Regions from separate parts of the Arthrobacter sp. FW306-05-C genome, predicted to be linked through region 2. Evidence: riboswitches for the same ligand, from Rfam matches in the RefSeq annotation. Region 2 holds a riboswitch; each other region holds the start of a gene.
What was found. A riboswitch is a leader RNA that binds a small molecule or an ion and turns the genes downstream of it on or off. The one in region 2 is predicted to bind cyclic di-AMP.
Positions count from the first base shown of each region.

Region 1: it holds a riboswitch for cyclic di-AMP, as region 2 does, so the genes downstream of both, LFT44_RS03790 (C40 family peptidase) here and LFT44_RS21700 (M23 family metallopeptidase) in region 2, are expected to answer to the same signal.
Region 3: it holds a riboswitch for cyclic di-AMP, as region 2 does, so the genes downstream of both, LFT44_RS08565 (NlpC/P60 family protein) here and LFT44_RS21700 (M23 family metallopeptidase) in region 2, are expected to answer to the same signal.
Region 4: it holds a riboswitch for cyclic di-AMP, as region 2 does, so the genes downstream of both, LFT44_RS03130 (hypothetical protein) here and LFT44_RS21700 (M23 family metallopeptidase) in region 2, are expected to answer to the same signal.

Region 1 covers NZ_CP084556.1:802,901-806,569, reverse strand. Annotated here, with positions in the region: gene LFT44_RS03795 (NlpC/P60 family protein) at 1-756, opposite strand, end outside; gene LFT44_RS03790 (C40 family peptidase) at 919-1,542, opposite strand; cyclic di-AMP (ydaO/yuaA leader) riboswitch at 1,667-1,844, opposite strand; gene LFT44_RS03785 (M23 family metallopeptidase) at 1,973-2,794, opposite strand; cyclic di-AMP (ydaO/yuaA leader) riboswitch at 2,807-3,037, opposite strand; gene LFT44_RS03780 (metal-dependent transcriptional regulator) at 3,157-3,669, opposite strand, start outside.
Region 2 covers NZ_CP084557.1:198,567-202,235, forward strand. Annotated here, with positions in the region: gene LFT44_RS21685 (ArsR/SmtB family transcription factor) at 1-292, shown strand, start outside; gene LFT44_RS21690 (cytochrome c oxidase assembly protein) at 332-1,306, shown strand; gene LFT44_RS21695 (TlpA family protein disulfide reductase) at 1,349-1,969, opposite strand; cyclic di-AMP (ydaO/yuaA leader) riboswitch at 2,130-2,304, shown strand; gene LFT44_RS21700 (M23 family metallopeptidase) at 2,342-3,109, shown strand; gene LFT44_RS21705 (DUF305 domain-containing protein) at 3,106-3,669, shown strand, end outside.
Region 3 covers NZ_CP084556.1:1,848,507-1,852,175, forward strand. Annotated here, with positions in the region: gene LFT44_RS08550 (DUF305 domain-containing protein) at 1-276, opposite strand, end outside; gene LFT44_RS08555 (hypothetical protein) at 411-881, opposite strand; gene LFT44_RS08560 (heavy-metal-associated domain-containing protein) at 1,116-1,433, opposite strand; cyclic di-AMP (ydaO/yuaA leader) riboswitch at 1,678-1,875, shown strand; gene LFT44_RS08565 (NlpC/P60 family protein) at 1,879-2,652, shown strand; gene LFT44_RS08570 (heavy metal translocating P-type ATPase) at 2,749-3,669, opposite strand, start outside.
Region 4 covers NZ_CP084556.1:639,213-642,881, forward strand. Annotated here, with positions in the region: gene upp (uracil phosphoribosyltransferase) at 6-641, shown strand; gene LFT44_RS03125 (glyoxalase superfamily protein) at 686-1,102, shown strand; gene LFT44_RS03130 (hypothetical protein) at 1,280-2,008, opposite strand; cyclic di-AMP (ydaO/yuaA leader) riboswitch at 2,014-2,174, opposite strand; gene LFT44_RS03135 (ArnT family glycosyltransferase) at 2,345-3,669, opposite strand, start outside.

The DNA.
Region 1 (3,669 bases), on a different replicon from region 2:
AACCGGCCCGGAGCCCACGTTTGCGCTGAAGACCACGGTGTCGTTGCCGTTGAAGCCGCCATGCACGGCCATGCCGTTTCCGGCGTAAACAGCGATGTGTGCCATTCCTCCGCCACCATCGGCGTAGTAGATCAGGTCGCCGGGCTGTGCCTGGGAAGCAGGCACCGTGTCCCCCAGGGACAGGTAGCCGGCGGGCCAGTCGTGGAAGTGGATGCCGACGGCGGCCAGGGCGTTGGTCACCAGCATGGTGCAGTCCTGGTGGACGCCAAGCTGGGCGTAGGCGGCGGAGAGGATTGCAGCACCCTTGCCGCTGGCAGAAGCCTGGGCTGCGGGAGCGGCCGGGGCAGCGGCGGTGGCGACCTTGGCGGTGACCTTGGGAGCGGCAACGGGCTGGGCGGCGGGAGCAGGGGCAGCTTCCTCCACCTGAACCTGGGGCTCGGGCTCGACGACGGGGGCCGGCGTGGTGGTCACAGCTGGCTTCTCGAAGCTGATCGCAATGGTGGAAGCGGCGGAAATCGGGGCGTCGACGGCGGATTCAACTTCCAGCGCGGAGGCGGGAGCAGAGTCGCGCTTGACGTTGGCATCGGCGGCGTTGGCCGCAATGCCACTGGTCAGGACCAGGCCGGAAGCGGCGGCGATGACCGCAGCCTGGCGGCCCATGCCGCCGGCGTTGTCGCTGACAGCCTTGGCAATGACAGCGATCGAGTTGGTCTTGGTGACCTCGGCGCGGTGCCGTGCGGTAGCACGAGTCGTCATCAGTTCTCTCTTTCGTTTTCCTTGCAACCGCAGGTAGGCAGGCAAAGTGTGTTGGACGCGCCGGCATCTTGGGGGTACGCCGGCGCGTCCCGAACGGGGATGTGGTTTCTAGCGAAGAAGCTTTGGGCAAAGAAATAGCCCTTGGAGCACGGAGCCCAAGAACTATTTGTTGAGGTGGTAGTACGACGAGGTACCGGTGGCTGCAGGCGAGTGGAGCAGCGTGCCCTGTGAGGGGTTGAGTGCGCTGATCATCATGCCGTTGCCGACGTAGATGCCAACGTGGGCGCCGCCGTTCTGGACAACCAGGTCACCCGGCTGCGGCGCGGAGGTGGGGGTCATGATGCTCCACGCGTTGGTGCGGGGAATGCTGATGCCTGCCTGGGCGTAAACCCACTGCACGAACCCGGAGCAGTCCCAGCCGGTGACGGGGCTGGTGCCGCCCCACACGTACGAGTGGCCGATGCCGGTGTAGGCGATGGCTGCGATGCCCGAGGTCGCCGCCGAGGAGATGGTCTGGGCGGTCTTGGCGGCCGGCGCGGCGTCCTGGCCGGCAGCAGCAGCAGCGGTGGCCGTGTCGGTGGACTGGGTACGCACCGGCTGCACCTTGGGAGCAGCGGTGGTTTTGACCACGGGACGTTCAAAGGAAACCGTGGCGGTGGGGGCAGCGGTGACGGCGAGGGCCGTTTGGGCCGAACCGGACTCAGTGGAAGCTGAGACACCGGCAGTGGTATCAGCAGCAGTGGCCGGCAGGCCCATGCTCAGGATCAGGCCCGAGGCGGCTGCCACAACGGCAGCCTGGCGGCCTACGGTCCCGGCATTTGCACTCACGGCCTTGGAAACGGCATCCAAGGGGTTGGTGCGAACCGTTTGCGCACGGTGGCGCGCAGAATTATGGCGTGAAGACACGAAGGTAGCCTCTCCCAATGCCTGCGAGGTGAGCTGTCGGATTCGGATGGGAGTCACCCGGCCACGCTGCTTCCTGGGAAGCTTGTGACTTAACCCCAAGGCCTTCTGGATAAAGGCCGAAATTGGTTCCCCCGCCCCTGCCAGACGATGAAATGCGAACGGACCTTGAGCGGTGGCAGAGTTAGGCAATCCACTCAAGAGCGTCAACTTCGGAAAAGTTGACGCGAGTTAGACGGTACAGCAGTTTTGTTTCAATGTCACATTCAGGTCACGGCTAGTCACGGCGATCTGAGAGTGCGCAATCATTCGGTTACAACCAGCCCATGGGATCGACCACTTCGCCATTGACCTGGACTTCGAAGTGCAGGTGGCAGCCGGTGGATGCACCAGTGGTGCCGCTCAGCGCCACCACGTCCCCGCGGGAGACGGTCTGGCCCACCTTCACATTGAAGGACGACAGGTGGTTGTACGTGGTTTCCAGCCCGTTCCCGTGGTCGATGACCACTCGGTTTCCGCCGCCGAACTGATGCCAGCCCGCGAAGGTCACGGTACCCGTGGCGGCCGCCAGGACGGATGTCCCACACTGCGCCACGAAGTCCTGGCCCCGGTGGAAGTCGCCCGAGCCTCCAGTAATCGGGCTGACCCGGTAACCGAAGGGGGAAGCGGTGGCAAGGGATGCCAGCGGTGCGGCCAGGGTGCCGGCTGACGCGGCACGCGTCACGGAGCCGGCCGACTGGGCACTCAGCAGTTGCTTTAGCTTCCCGTCCGGGTCCGCCTGGGTCACCACGGCGGACCGGCTGAAGTCGATCTGGGCACCGATGTCGGCCGAGATCTCGGGCTGCGGCGTGACAGAGGAGGCTGCAAGCGGGGCGCTGCCGGCGGCATCAGTGGCCATAACGGGACTTGTGGCGGGCACGGTCACGGTCAGCACCAGGCCGGTGGCTGCCAGGGCAATGCCGGCCTTCTGGCCGATGCCGCTGGCAGCGGCAAACTCCGTCATCTGGCGGAACGGACCCCGGCGGCGGCGGGCGTCGCGATGGAGGTCGCGGGGGCGCTCCGCTGCGACAACTTCGACAACCCGCGGCGCCGAAGGGGGGCCGGCAGCACGGCGGCGTCCCCGGGGGGTTTGCATGGTCAAGAAGGGTTCCTCTCTGGAAAAGCCTGCGGAGTTAGCTGTCGGATTCGGGTCAGAGAGATCAAAGACCCGGCCCGCCAAGGGCAAGCTTCTGCGCAGGGGTATTCCCGGAAGAATCCTTCACTGGAGAGGCTTGCTGCTGACGGACTTCACGCCAAGGCAGTCCCCCGCTGCCGCTTGTGGTTCCCCCGCCTCTGCCAGTAACGACTCGTGCACCCGATCCGCTGGCAGAGCTCGGCTCCGGATCAGGTAACGCTTAAGTTTCAAACGACTGGTTCTACTATAGGGGCTTAAGACCCTAGGTAACAATTCCGTTATCTTTGGCTGGAAGGGCAGGTCCGGGGTATGGAAGTTTCGCTTCAGCCCTGCTTGACGGCCACAAAGACGTGTGCGGCAACCTCCGGCGGAAGCTCCAGCGCTCCTTCAATCCCGGCCACCCGCACCGAGATGTAGTCGCCCACGCGCTCCAGGGCCACTGCAGCGCCGGGCCGGATTCCGCCTTCGTCCAACTGCGACAGCAGCTCCGGCTCCACCTGGATCGGCTCCGCGAGGCGGCTGATGGTCACGCCGGAAGCAGGCACGTAGCTCTTCATCGCCTCCACCAGGCTGATGGCGCCGTCACCGAAGCCGGGGGCCGGCCGGCCGCCCAGCGCGGCAAGGCCCGGGATGGGGTTGCCGTACGGGGATTCGGTGGGGTGGTCCAGTATCTCGTAGATGCGGCGCTCCACCCGCTCACTCATCACATGTTCCCAGCGGCAGGCTTCATCGTGGACGTAGGCCCAGTCCAGCCCGATGACGTCCGCCAGCAGGCGTTCGGCCAGCCGGTGCTTGCGCATCACCTCCGTGGCGCGCTTGCGCCCGGTGTCAGTGAG
Region 2 (3,669 bases):
TGCCGTGATTTTCGGTCTCCTGGCCGATCCCGGACGCGTACGGATCCTCATCGCCCTGCTCGAGGGGGAGATGTGTGTCTGCGACCTGGCCGCGACAACGGGTCTGAGCGAATCCGGTGTTTCGCACGCCCTGCGCCTGCTGCGCGGGCCCAAGGTCGTCACGGTCCGGCGTTCGGGCCGGATGGCCTACTACTCGCTGGCCGATTCGCACGTCCGTTTACTCCTGGATCTTGGCCTGACCCACGTCGGGCACACGGGCCAGGACCGTCTGCAGTCAGCAGCCAGCAGCTGACACCGATGCGGCGGGGGAAGTGCGCAGGGGGGTTCGAGAATGAACGGTGATTACCGTATCGACGGCCCGGTCTGGCTGCCGATCCTGCCCCCGTCATTGGGCGAGTATCTGGCCCCGAACCTGCAGCCCGTTCCGCTCATTCCGGCACTGGCGCTGGCCGCTGCCGTCCTCTACCTGGCCGGGGCCATCACTCTCTGGCGCCGGGGCCGGGCCTGGTCGCCGATACGCACCATCTCGTTCCTCACCGGCTGCGCCGCCATCGCCGTGGTCATGGGCGCCGGGATCGAAGGCTACGGGCTGCGCATGTTCTCCATTTTCATGTTCCAGCAACTGACGCTGATGATGGCCGTTCCGCCGCTACTGGTTGTCGGCTCACCCGGCACCCTGCTGCTGCGCACGACACCACACAACCGGCTGGGCCGGCCCGTGCTTCAGGCCGCGATCTGGGGCCTGCGCTCCAGATGGGGACGCCTGGCCATCCACCCGGGGTTCATGGTCCCCCTGTTCCTGCTGAGCTTTTACGGCGTGTACTTCTCTGGGCTCGCCGATCTGCTGCTGCCCAGCTGGTACGGGCACGTCGGGCTGGAGTTGCTGTTCCTGCTCGCCGGGATCCTCTTCACCGTGCCGCTAATCTCGGCCGACCCATTGCCCACCCGGCAGACCCATTTTGGGCGGTTGATCGATATTTTCGCGGAAATGCCACTGCATGCCTTTTTCGGGGTGGTCATCATGATGGCAACGGATCCGATGGTCGAATTCTTTGCCGTCCCGCCCGAAAGCTGGAATATCAATCCACTGCAGGACCAGGGAGTTGCCGGCGGGCTGGCATGGTCCTACGGGGAGCTGCCGGGGGTACTGCTGCTGATGTTCATCCTGGTCCGGTGGCAGCGGGACGAAGCCAGCGGGTGGGCCCGGTCAGAACGGGCAGTAGCCAGCGCCGGCGGCGATGCGGACATGGATGCCTACAACCAGTACCTGCAGCAGCTGGCCAACCGGCCCGAACGGCACCGCTGAACCGGCCTGGCCTGCCGCGTCGTTACCTTCCGAACACTTCCCTTACTGTCCGGCAAGCGCCGATACGATGAGCGCCTTCAGGGTCCCTTTCTCGGAGATCCCGAGGATCCTCGCGCTGACCCGGGCCTCCCGGTCCAGGACAAGGGTGGTGGGAACGGCGCGCGGCGGCACGTAGGTCGTCATGGCCAGCAGGATCCCGCCGTTGCTGTCATCAAAACTGGGATAACCCACCCCGAACGTGCGTTCAAAGGCAGCCGCAGTCGGCGCATCGTCCCGGACGTTCACGCCATAGAACAGCACTCCCTGGTCCCGGAATTCATTGTTCAGCGCGACCAGGTCCGGCGCTTCCTTCCGGCAGGGAGCACAGCCCGCGTACCAGAAATTCAGGACCACCACGTTGCCCGCCCAGTCGTCCGAGGAGACGGTTTCCCCGCTGAACAGCGTCCCGGTCAGGGAAACCTTCGAACCGCGCGCGTCGGGACGGTACTCGTTGACTGAACCATCACCTGCGATGTAGTTCTTGTCGTCCCCTGCGCGTGCCTGCGCGGCGAGGGAATCCTCCTGCGCCCCGCAACCGGACAGGGCCAGCGCCGCAGCACCGAGCCCCAGAACAGCCCGCCGGGGCGGGCACTTGCCTTCTCCTGCACGCTTGAACAGATCCACAGTCGTTGATTCTATCCCGTGTAGAAAAGGGAGCGGCGGGCGGTTTGCAGGCGACTATCAGGTAAATCACAGGATTATAACGATTTCAGGACCTGCCTGTAATGTTGATACAGGCATTTGTGTATCAGTGCCTTCGAGGCCGAAAGCCAACCCCGCCCGGGCCTCGCAAACGACGAGCTTCACAGGCGGGGGCGGAGAACCCATCTTCCGGCAGCTGCGCTGCCTTGGGGTGAAGCCGGAGCTGAAGACTGCATCGAGCGGTTCGAGTCCCCGGCCGGGCTTGATCCTTGGCCCGAACCCGACAGCTAACTTCGCAGGCGCTGAAAGGACCCCATGCCGTCTTCCCCTGCCCGCGGCCGGCACCGTAGCCCGGTGCCCGCCCGAGCCTGGCGCGTCGATTCTGCCGCTCCCCGGCACAGTCGGCGCCAGCCCACCAGCCGGGACTTCGCCGTCCTTCGACGCAACCTTCCGGCAGCGGCCACCATCACCGCAGCAATGCTGGTCGGCGCAGCCATCACTGCGGCCAATGCCGGCACGGGCACTGACCGGCCCGCTGCGGCAGGCGCGGAACAGGTGGCCGCAATCGAGGTTCCGGCGCAGGCTTCGCCGGGCGCCAGCATCTCCTTCGACCGGTCCCCGGTGGCCACTGTCCCGGCCCCGGCCGTACCCGAGTCCCCGGCGGCCGGGTCTGCCGGGGCTTCGGCGCAGCTGGTCCCCGCGGCAGCTGTTCCCGCCAGCCCGGCGGCTTTGTCGGGGCTCACCGCACCGTTGGCGAGCATGTCCGTAGCGTCGCCGTTCGGTTTCCGCACCAGTCCGATAACCGGGGGATCCGGGGAGCTTCACACCGGCCTTGACCTGGTGGCGTCCTGCCAGACAGCCGTGTTCGCGGCCGGAACCGGAACGGTGGTCGAGGCAGGATGGTCCGCGTACGGCGGGGGAAACCGGATCGTGGTCGACCACGGCAACGGCCTGAAAAGCACCTACAACCACCTGGCCTCGATCGAGACGAGCGTCGGTGCCCCCGTCGCCGCGGGGCAGCGGCTGGCCGCTGCCGGAACAACGGGAAACTCCACCGGCTGCCACCTGCATTTCGAGGTGCTCTTCAACGGCCAGACCGTTGATCCCCAGGGCTGGCTGTGACCGCAGCGAACCCCAGGGCGGGCGCGGCAGGCCGCGCACCACGGCCGGTTCAGCGTCGCGGCCTGCTGTGGGCCGTCTTCGTCACCGTGGTTATCCTCACCGCGCTGGCTTTCTTCGCCATCGGCCGGCTCTCCGGCGCGCCGCAGCAGATCTCCGATGACGGACCGGATGCCGGATTTGCCCGTGACATGCAGGTCCACCACGCCCAGGCCGTGGAGATGGCCCTGATCATCAGGGATACGTCCACGAACGAAGAAATCCGCGCGGTCGCCTATGACATCGCGACCACCCAGCAGCACCAGAAGGGTCAGATGTTCGCCTGGCTGCAGGGATGGGGCCTGTCCCAGGCAGGCAAAGGGAAGCCCATGGCCTGGATGGGGGCCGGGAGCGGGGACCACGGACAGTCCCACGGGGCCTCTGCTGCCGCGGCACCGCAGACAGAGATGGAGGGCATGGCGACGCCCGAACAGATGCAGGCCCTCCGGGCCGCTTCCGGGACAGAGGCGGACCGGCTTTTCACTGATCTGATGATCCGCCACCACCAGGGCGGGGTGGCGATG
Region 3 (3,669 bases), on a different replicon from region 2:
GATGTTCTGCTTCTTGAGCATCACGTCGCTCATTTCCACAGCCTGGGCGTGGTGCGGGATCATCATTTGCGCGAACATGGTGTCCGCGTCGTTGAACCCGGCAGCGGCTGCTGATGTTGCCGGGGCGGGGCTGGATGACAACATCCCGGAGCTGCTGTGGTTCATCCCGGGCATGCTGTTTGTCTCGGAGGTTCCGCTTCCGGATCCGGTGGAGCATCCGGCAAGGGCGATGGCCGCGGCGATGGCGGCAGCAGAAATTGTCAGGGTCTTCTTCATGAAAATCAGGTCCTCAAAAGTATCAGCGGCGCACGGGGACGCCTTGTAGGTGGCAGCCTAGGTAAGACGGCTGGGCCGTTTGTCGCTGCCGGGTGGACGGTGCGCTGGTGCAGGGCAAGGCGCTGAGGAAGGGTTTACGTTCGGCTGATACAGAGGTCACCGGGGGAGGGGCTGTCCGGTGAGTAGGAATAGGTGCTTGTCCCTGCGGCCGCGGCACCGAAATCCGGCAGCTCATAGGAGGCTGTTCCCGGAAGCGGGGCTGCGAGAGTGGTGGTTCCCGGAGCCAGGACGCAGGCAGCCGCACCGGCCGTCATCTCCGGGCAGGACCCTGCCGGGGCACAGGACGACGCGGATGAACCGGTGACTACAGCGGGAGCCTCAGCAGCACCGTCGGTCATCGTTTTATGGGAGTGGCTGACCGGCATGGTCTGCAGCCGCACGACCGGACCCTCGCCAGCTGCGGTCATGCTGTGACCGGGACCCATGTCGTGGGCGCCGGTCATGACGTGCATGCCGAAGATCCCGGCGATGATGGCCAAGGCAGCTACGAGGAAGCCCGCACTCAGGAGGAAGGCGGTGAGGCGGCGCTGGGATGATGCGGTCACGAGGTCTTCCTCCTTTCAGTCCAGGGCGGCAGTACAGCTTCAGCCTACCGGCACGCCGCTTCAGGCCAGTCGCTGCCGTGCTGGTACAACGTGCGCGGCCGGCATTCGGTTTCACTGCGCCCACGTCGGTTGAGGTGCGGGGCGTTGGTTAGAGGCGGCGGGCCTGTCCGGCCAGCCGCCCGGACCGGTTCCTCCTTCCGGAGCCCGGAAGGAGGAAGTTACCGGGGGAAATGCCTAGTTCGCCGCGAATGTATAGCCGGCGGCGGTGACGGCCTCGCGCACGGCAGCCTCATTTGCCCTGCCTCCTACCAGCAGGCGCGAGCGGCCGCCCGGGACCAGCTCGACAGAAGCCGATTCGACCCCCTCCAGGGAGGAGACGGCCTTCTCGACCGTCTGAACGCAATGCCCACAGGTAAGACCATCCACCGCGAATTCCACGGCGCTGGTTCCGGGCGTTGCCGACGGGACAGCCGAGTCTTGGGTCGAGCAGCAGCTGCACCCGGATGCTGAGGATGCAAGCGGCAGCTGGGTACGGGATTCAGTTCCACACATGTCAGTTTCCATTCCTAGACGAAGGACTTATGGGCGCTGGGGTTGAACGGCTGTGAGAGCAGGTGCAAGGGACCGGCCGGGACATACCACTTCACTGACAACATCCAAAAATATACCCCCACTGGGTATAAGTTTGCAAGTGGGAGGGGAGACGTGGCCCGGCGCGGCGTTACCGGAATGTGACAAGTGTTGATGATGTGACGTATGGTCATAGCCGTGCCCGTTTCTCCAAGTGCGGCACTCCCGAGCAGACTTGCCTAACTCTGCCGCTGCCCGGGATCCATTCGCAACTTTCGTCCGGCAGAGACGGGGAACCCAATGGCGGCCTGCTTCGGGCAGGTCTTGGGGTGAAGCCGTGCCTGGTGCCACTCATGTACCGGTGCGGCCGGGTGTCTCCCATCCGAATCCGACAGCTAACCTCGCAGGCAGTGGGAGAGGCCTTTTCATGCCCAATGGCAAAGCTCACGGCCGCCGCCGCGCGGTCCCCGTCCAGACCAGTCCCCTTGCCGTGCTGTCCAGGTCAGTAGCCGGTAACGCCGGTGCCGCCGGGCGCCAGGCCGCGGTCATCGCCGCAGCGTCCGGGCTTGTCCTTACCAGCGGCATCGCCGCCCAGGCAGCCGACGCCCCGGTCCAGCGCGACGCGGAGCCGGCCTCAAACCTGGAAGTCACCAACCAGGTCCAGACGCCGCTCAGCGCCGACGCCACAGTCCAGATTTCCTTCGAGCGTCCTGTTGTAGAGACCACCCCGGCTCCGGTCGTGGAAGCACCCAAACCGGTCGCAGCGCAGGCACCCAAGGCCCCCGTGGCGCCCGCGGTGACCGCAGCGGTAGCGCCGGCGAAGGCCCAGGTCACGGTGACCCCTGCTGCTGCCGCCCCCGTGGCAGCACCGGCAGCCGGCGGCATCAACGCCATCATGGTTTCCTCCGCCTATGCCCAGATCGGCATGATCCAGGACTGCACCCGGCTGGTGGAGAACGCCCTCAACGCGGCCGGCATCCCCGTCGGGGACCTTGGCCCGATGCAGTTCATGAACTACGGAACGGTAGTCACCGACCCGCAGCCCGGCGACATGGTCATGCAGCCGGGCCATGTCGGGATCTACGTCGGCAACGGCCAGGTCCTCAGCTCCGGCCTGAACGGCAGGAACGAAACCGCCGTCCACCCCCTGACCTGGATGACCGCCAAGGGCGCCGTCACCTTCGTCCGCGCCGGAAAATAAGCGGCCATCCACAGACCACTGAAGGCCGGTGATGCAGTGCCTTGGGGGCACTGCATCACCGGCCTTCAGCATCCCTGCCTCACGGGCGGGGAGTAATTACATGCTCACTGCGGGGCGCCCGAAGCGGCGCAGCCGCAAGGAGTTGGTAACCACCAGAACTGAGCTGGCGGCCATCGCAGCGCCTGCGATCATCGGGTTGAGCAGCCCCAGCGCGGCGACCGGGATGCCGACGGCGTTGTAGAAGAACGCCCAGAACAGGTTGGTCTTGATCGTGCCCAGTGTGCGGCGGGACAGTTCGATGGCTTGAGCGACCTGCCCCAGGTCGCTTCCCATGACCGTCAGATCCGCGGCCGCGATGGCCACGTCGGTGCCGCTGCCCATGGCGATGCCCAGGTCGGCCTGGGCCAGGGCTGCAGCGTCATTCACGCCGTCCCCGGCCATGGCCACTGTCGCTCCGGCGTCCTGCAGCCGGCGCACGGCGGCCACCTTGCCTTCAGGCAGGACCCCGGCCAGCACATCCTCGGCCGGGATGCCGACCTGCGCGGCGACGGTTAACGCGGCCGAGGCGTTATCGCCGGTGAGCAGCACGGGACGCAGCCCCAGGTCCTTCAGCCGCGCGATCGCGGCGGCCGAACCGGGTTTGACGGTGTCGGTGAGGCTGATCAGTCCTGCGGGTTCTCCGTCGATGCCGACCCATACCACCGTGGCGCCGGAGTCCTCCAGCGTTCGCAGCATCTGCTGGCCATCGGCCGGTTCGTTGATGCCGTTGTCCCGCAGCCAGCCTGCGCGTCCGACGACGACTGCGTGTCCGTTGACGGTCCCGCGGACGCCGCCGCCGGCTGCGCTGACAAAGTCGGTGACCGCCGGCAGCGGCGCCGTCGTCCTTGCTGCCCGGGCGACGGCGTGTGCTACCGGGTGTTCGCTTGCCGCTTCCACTGCCCCGGCCAGGGTGAGCAGCTCGTTCCTGCCGGTCCCGTCCAGGCTCTGGACAGCGGACACGGACAGCTTGCCGCTGGT
Region 4 (3,669 bases), on a different replicon from region 2:
GGGGGATGCGCACTCTCGTTGTTGACCACCCCCTGGTCGCCCACAAGCTCACCGTCCTGCGGGACAAGAACACGCCGTCGCCGGTATTCCGCCAGCTGACGGAAGAGCTGGTGACCCTGCTGGCTTACGAAGCCACGCGGGAGGTCCGCACGGAGCCCGTCACCATCCAGACGCCAGTCAGCACCACCATCGGCACGGCATTCACCAAGCCCACACCGCTGGTGGTTCCCATTCTGCGTGCCGGCCTGGGAATGCTGGAGGGCATGACCAAGCTGGTCCCCACGGCCGAGGTGGGCTTCCTGGGTATGGCCCGGGACGAGGAAACGCTGGACATCATCACCTATGCCGAGCGCCTTCCGGAGGACCTGACGGGCCGCCAGGTCTTCGTGCTGGACCCCATGCTGGCCACCGGCGGCACCCTGCGTGAGGCCATCAAGTTCCTGTTCAAGCGGGGCGCTTCCGACGTCACCTGCATCTGCCTGCTGGCTGCCCCTGAAGGCCTGGCACGGCTGGAAGAGGAACTCTCGGGCGCGAACGTGCACATCGTCCTGGCCTCCATCGACGAGAAGCTCAACGAGAAGTCCTACATCGTTCCCGGCCTGGGCGACGCCGGCGACCGGCTCTACGGCATCGCAGGGTAGTTTTTACCCTTTTTCAATCGGTGTGCCGCCGCTAGCCTGTGCGGATGGACTGGAAACTCGAACTTGTCTTTGTCCCTGTATCCGACGTTGACCGCGCCAAGGACTTCTATGTCAACAAGGTGGGCTTCAACGCGGACTACGACGAGCGGCCGTCGGACCACGTGCGCTTCGTACAGCTGACGCCGCTCGGCTCTGCCTGCTCCATCTGCATGGGCGAGGGGCTTTTGGACGCCCCTCCCGGCACGGGAACCACCCTCCAGATGGTGGTCGACGACATCCAAAAGGCGCATGACCACCTGAAGAACAATGGTGTGGACGTCAGTGACATCGAAGTGCTGCCTTGGGGCCACTTCGTTTACTTCGCCGACCCGGACGGCAATAAGTGGGCCGTCCAGTACATCCCTTGGCGGAATGCCGGGCAGGATGCAGCTCAGGCCGGCAGTACGCCCAGCAACGCTTAAAACAGACCGCGGGCCGCATCGTGATGATGCGGCCCGCGGTCTGTCGCTGGAATCCCCGGCGTTACCCCGTGGCCAAGGCGTACGACGGCGGGTGGCGGGACACGCCGTCGGCTGTCCTTGGAGCCGGGAGGTTCAGCTGAAGGTTTCCCTTTGCGGCGCTATGCCAGGGAGAGGTGCCTAGTACCAGTTGTGCGCCAGGTGGAAGTTCAGCGCACCGCACGGAGACTGGTAGCTCTTCTTGATGTAATCCAGGCCCCAGTTGATCTGCGTGCGGTAGTTGGTCAGGTAGTCAGCGCCGGCGCTGGCCATCTTCTCTGCAGGCAGGGACTGGACGATGCCGTAGGCGCCGCTGCTGGGATTCGTGGCCGTGGTGGTCCAGTCGGACTCCTTGGTCCACAGCGTCTGCAGGCACTGCATCTGGTCAGGTCCCCAGCCAAAGGTTGCCAGCTGGCCGGCAGCATACGCCTGGGCGCCGGCGGGATCATTCACCGCGACGACGGGTGCCGGCGCAGGTGCAGGAGCGGGTGCCGGAGCCGGGGCGGGTGCCGGGGCTTCCGCTGCGGGGGCCGCCGGTGCAGGCGCGGGGGCTGGTTCCGCTGCCTGGGGGGCTACGCTGATTGCCGCCGGAACGGACGCTGCCGGGTTGGAGCGGATTTCGCTCTTCTCGATGCTCATTTGGGCATCGGCCGCTGCCGTGGAAGAGTTTGATTCGGTGGATGACACCGGGGTCATGCTGCTGGTTGCCTGGCCTGCCGCGCCTACCCCCACGAGCACCGCGCAGGATGCCGCAAGGATCCCGGCACGCACGCCCAGGCTGGTCTTCTTTGCTGGTTTCTTGGCCGGTCCCTGCTGTGCCAGATGTTTACCCTTGGCATGCAGGCATGCTTCTGCCGTGTTTTTGGACATGATTGATCGCCTCTCACACCTGCGGAGTTAGCTGTCGGGTTCGGATGAGGGCATCCGGCCGCACGGAAAGATCACGTGCGTGCTTAACCCCAAGGGCGTTCATCGCCCGGGACGGTGGGTCCCCCGCCTCTGCCGTTGCTCAATCGGAATCCGGGGAAGCGGCAGAGCTTGGCGTCAACCCGGGATATGCGGCCCGAACGGGAGCCGCACCCAATCGACGGTACAGGAAAAGCGAAGCAAAGTCACATTTAGGTAACGGAAGTCACGGCCTTCAGCGCGCCGGTTTGCTTCTGGCCTGCGGTTCAATCGTTACGTTCAGGACACCAGACCGTGTTGTTACCGTGCCAGGAGGTAGATAGTGGCGCCGCCGATGCTCTGCGCACTGAAGTTCTGCGAAACCCACTCGGCGATCCGGCCGGCGGCATCCGAACCGGAGCTGGACGGCATGGCCCCGCCGGCAATGAAGTAGTGGATTTTTCCCTGCGCGACGAGGTCTTGGAACTGCGCCAGGGTGGGGGAGGGGTCGGTGCCGTTGAAGCCGCCCACGGCCATCACCGGCAGTTCCGTGGCGAGCTGGTACCCGGCGGCATTGTTGGAGCCCACTACCGCTGCTGCCCAGGTGTAATTGGTTGCACCGTCTTTGAGCGCGGCCACAAGATCCGCTGATGGAGTAGGTGCGCCGAGGAGGCCACCGAGTCCGCCGCCGGGCCTGCCCCCGAAGTTAGCGCCGCCAGGGTTTGTTCCGGCCGGGGCGGCCTGCTGCTGGGAACCCTGCTGCTGGAAGCCCTGCCCCGTGGGACCCTGGCCCGTGACGCCCTGTCCGGTACCGCGGCCCGAAGGGCTCCGGCCGGTCGAACTGAAGCCTCCCGGTCCGCGGCCGCCGGCGCCTAAGCCCGAGGCTGGCCCCGCACTGACGATCGCCCCGCTGTGTGCCGTAGCCGCGGTGGTGACGGAGTAGTCCAGCGGACCGGCGAGCGACGCAGCGATGGCGAGGGCCGCCGTCGTCCGCTGCATGGAAGCCAAGCGCAGGAACTTGCCCAGCCCAATGCCTGCTGCGGCTGCCAAACTTCCGCCGAGCACCAGCCAGCGCAGCCAAGGGCCGTAGGCGGACGTGGTTCCCAGCAGGTAGAAGGCCGTAAGCGATGCCACGGCCACTGCTGAAGCGAGGAAGATGCGGGCAGCCGCTTGCCTGCGGCGCTGCCACAGGAGAACGCTGCCCAGGCCTGCCATTCCGGCGATTCCCGGTGCCAGTGCCACCGCGTAGTAGGGGTGGATGATGCCGGCCATGAAGCTGAACACCAGGCCCGCTACCAGGATCCACGAGCCCCAGATGATGACGGAAGCGCGGACAACATCTGTTCGCGGAGCCCGCCGCCCCACCCACAGCAGCCCCGCCGCAAGGATGAGTGCGGACGGCAGCAGCCATGCGATCTGGCCGCCGAACTCGCTGTTGAACATCCGGAACAGGCCCGGAACGCCCCAGCCGTTGCCGCCGCCCACACTGCCCGTTTCGTCGCCCGTGAGCCTGCCCAGGCCGTTGTAGCCCAACGTCAGCTCCAGGATGGAGTTGTTCTGCGACCCGCCAATGTAGGGCCGCATGTTCGCCGGCGTCAGCTCGACGGCCAGCAGCCACCAGCCGGCAGAAACCACCATCGCTGCTC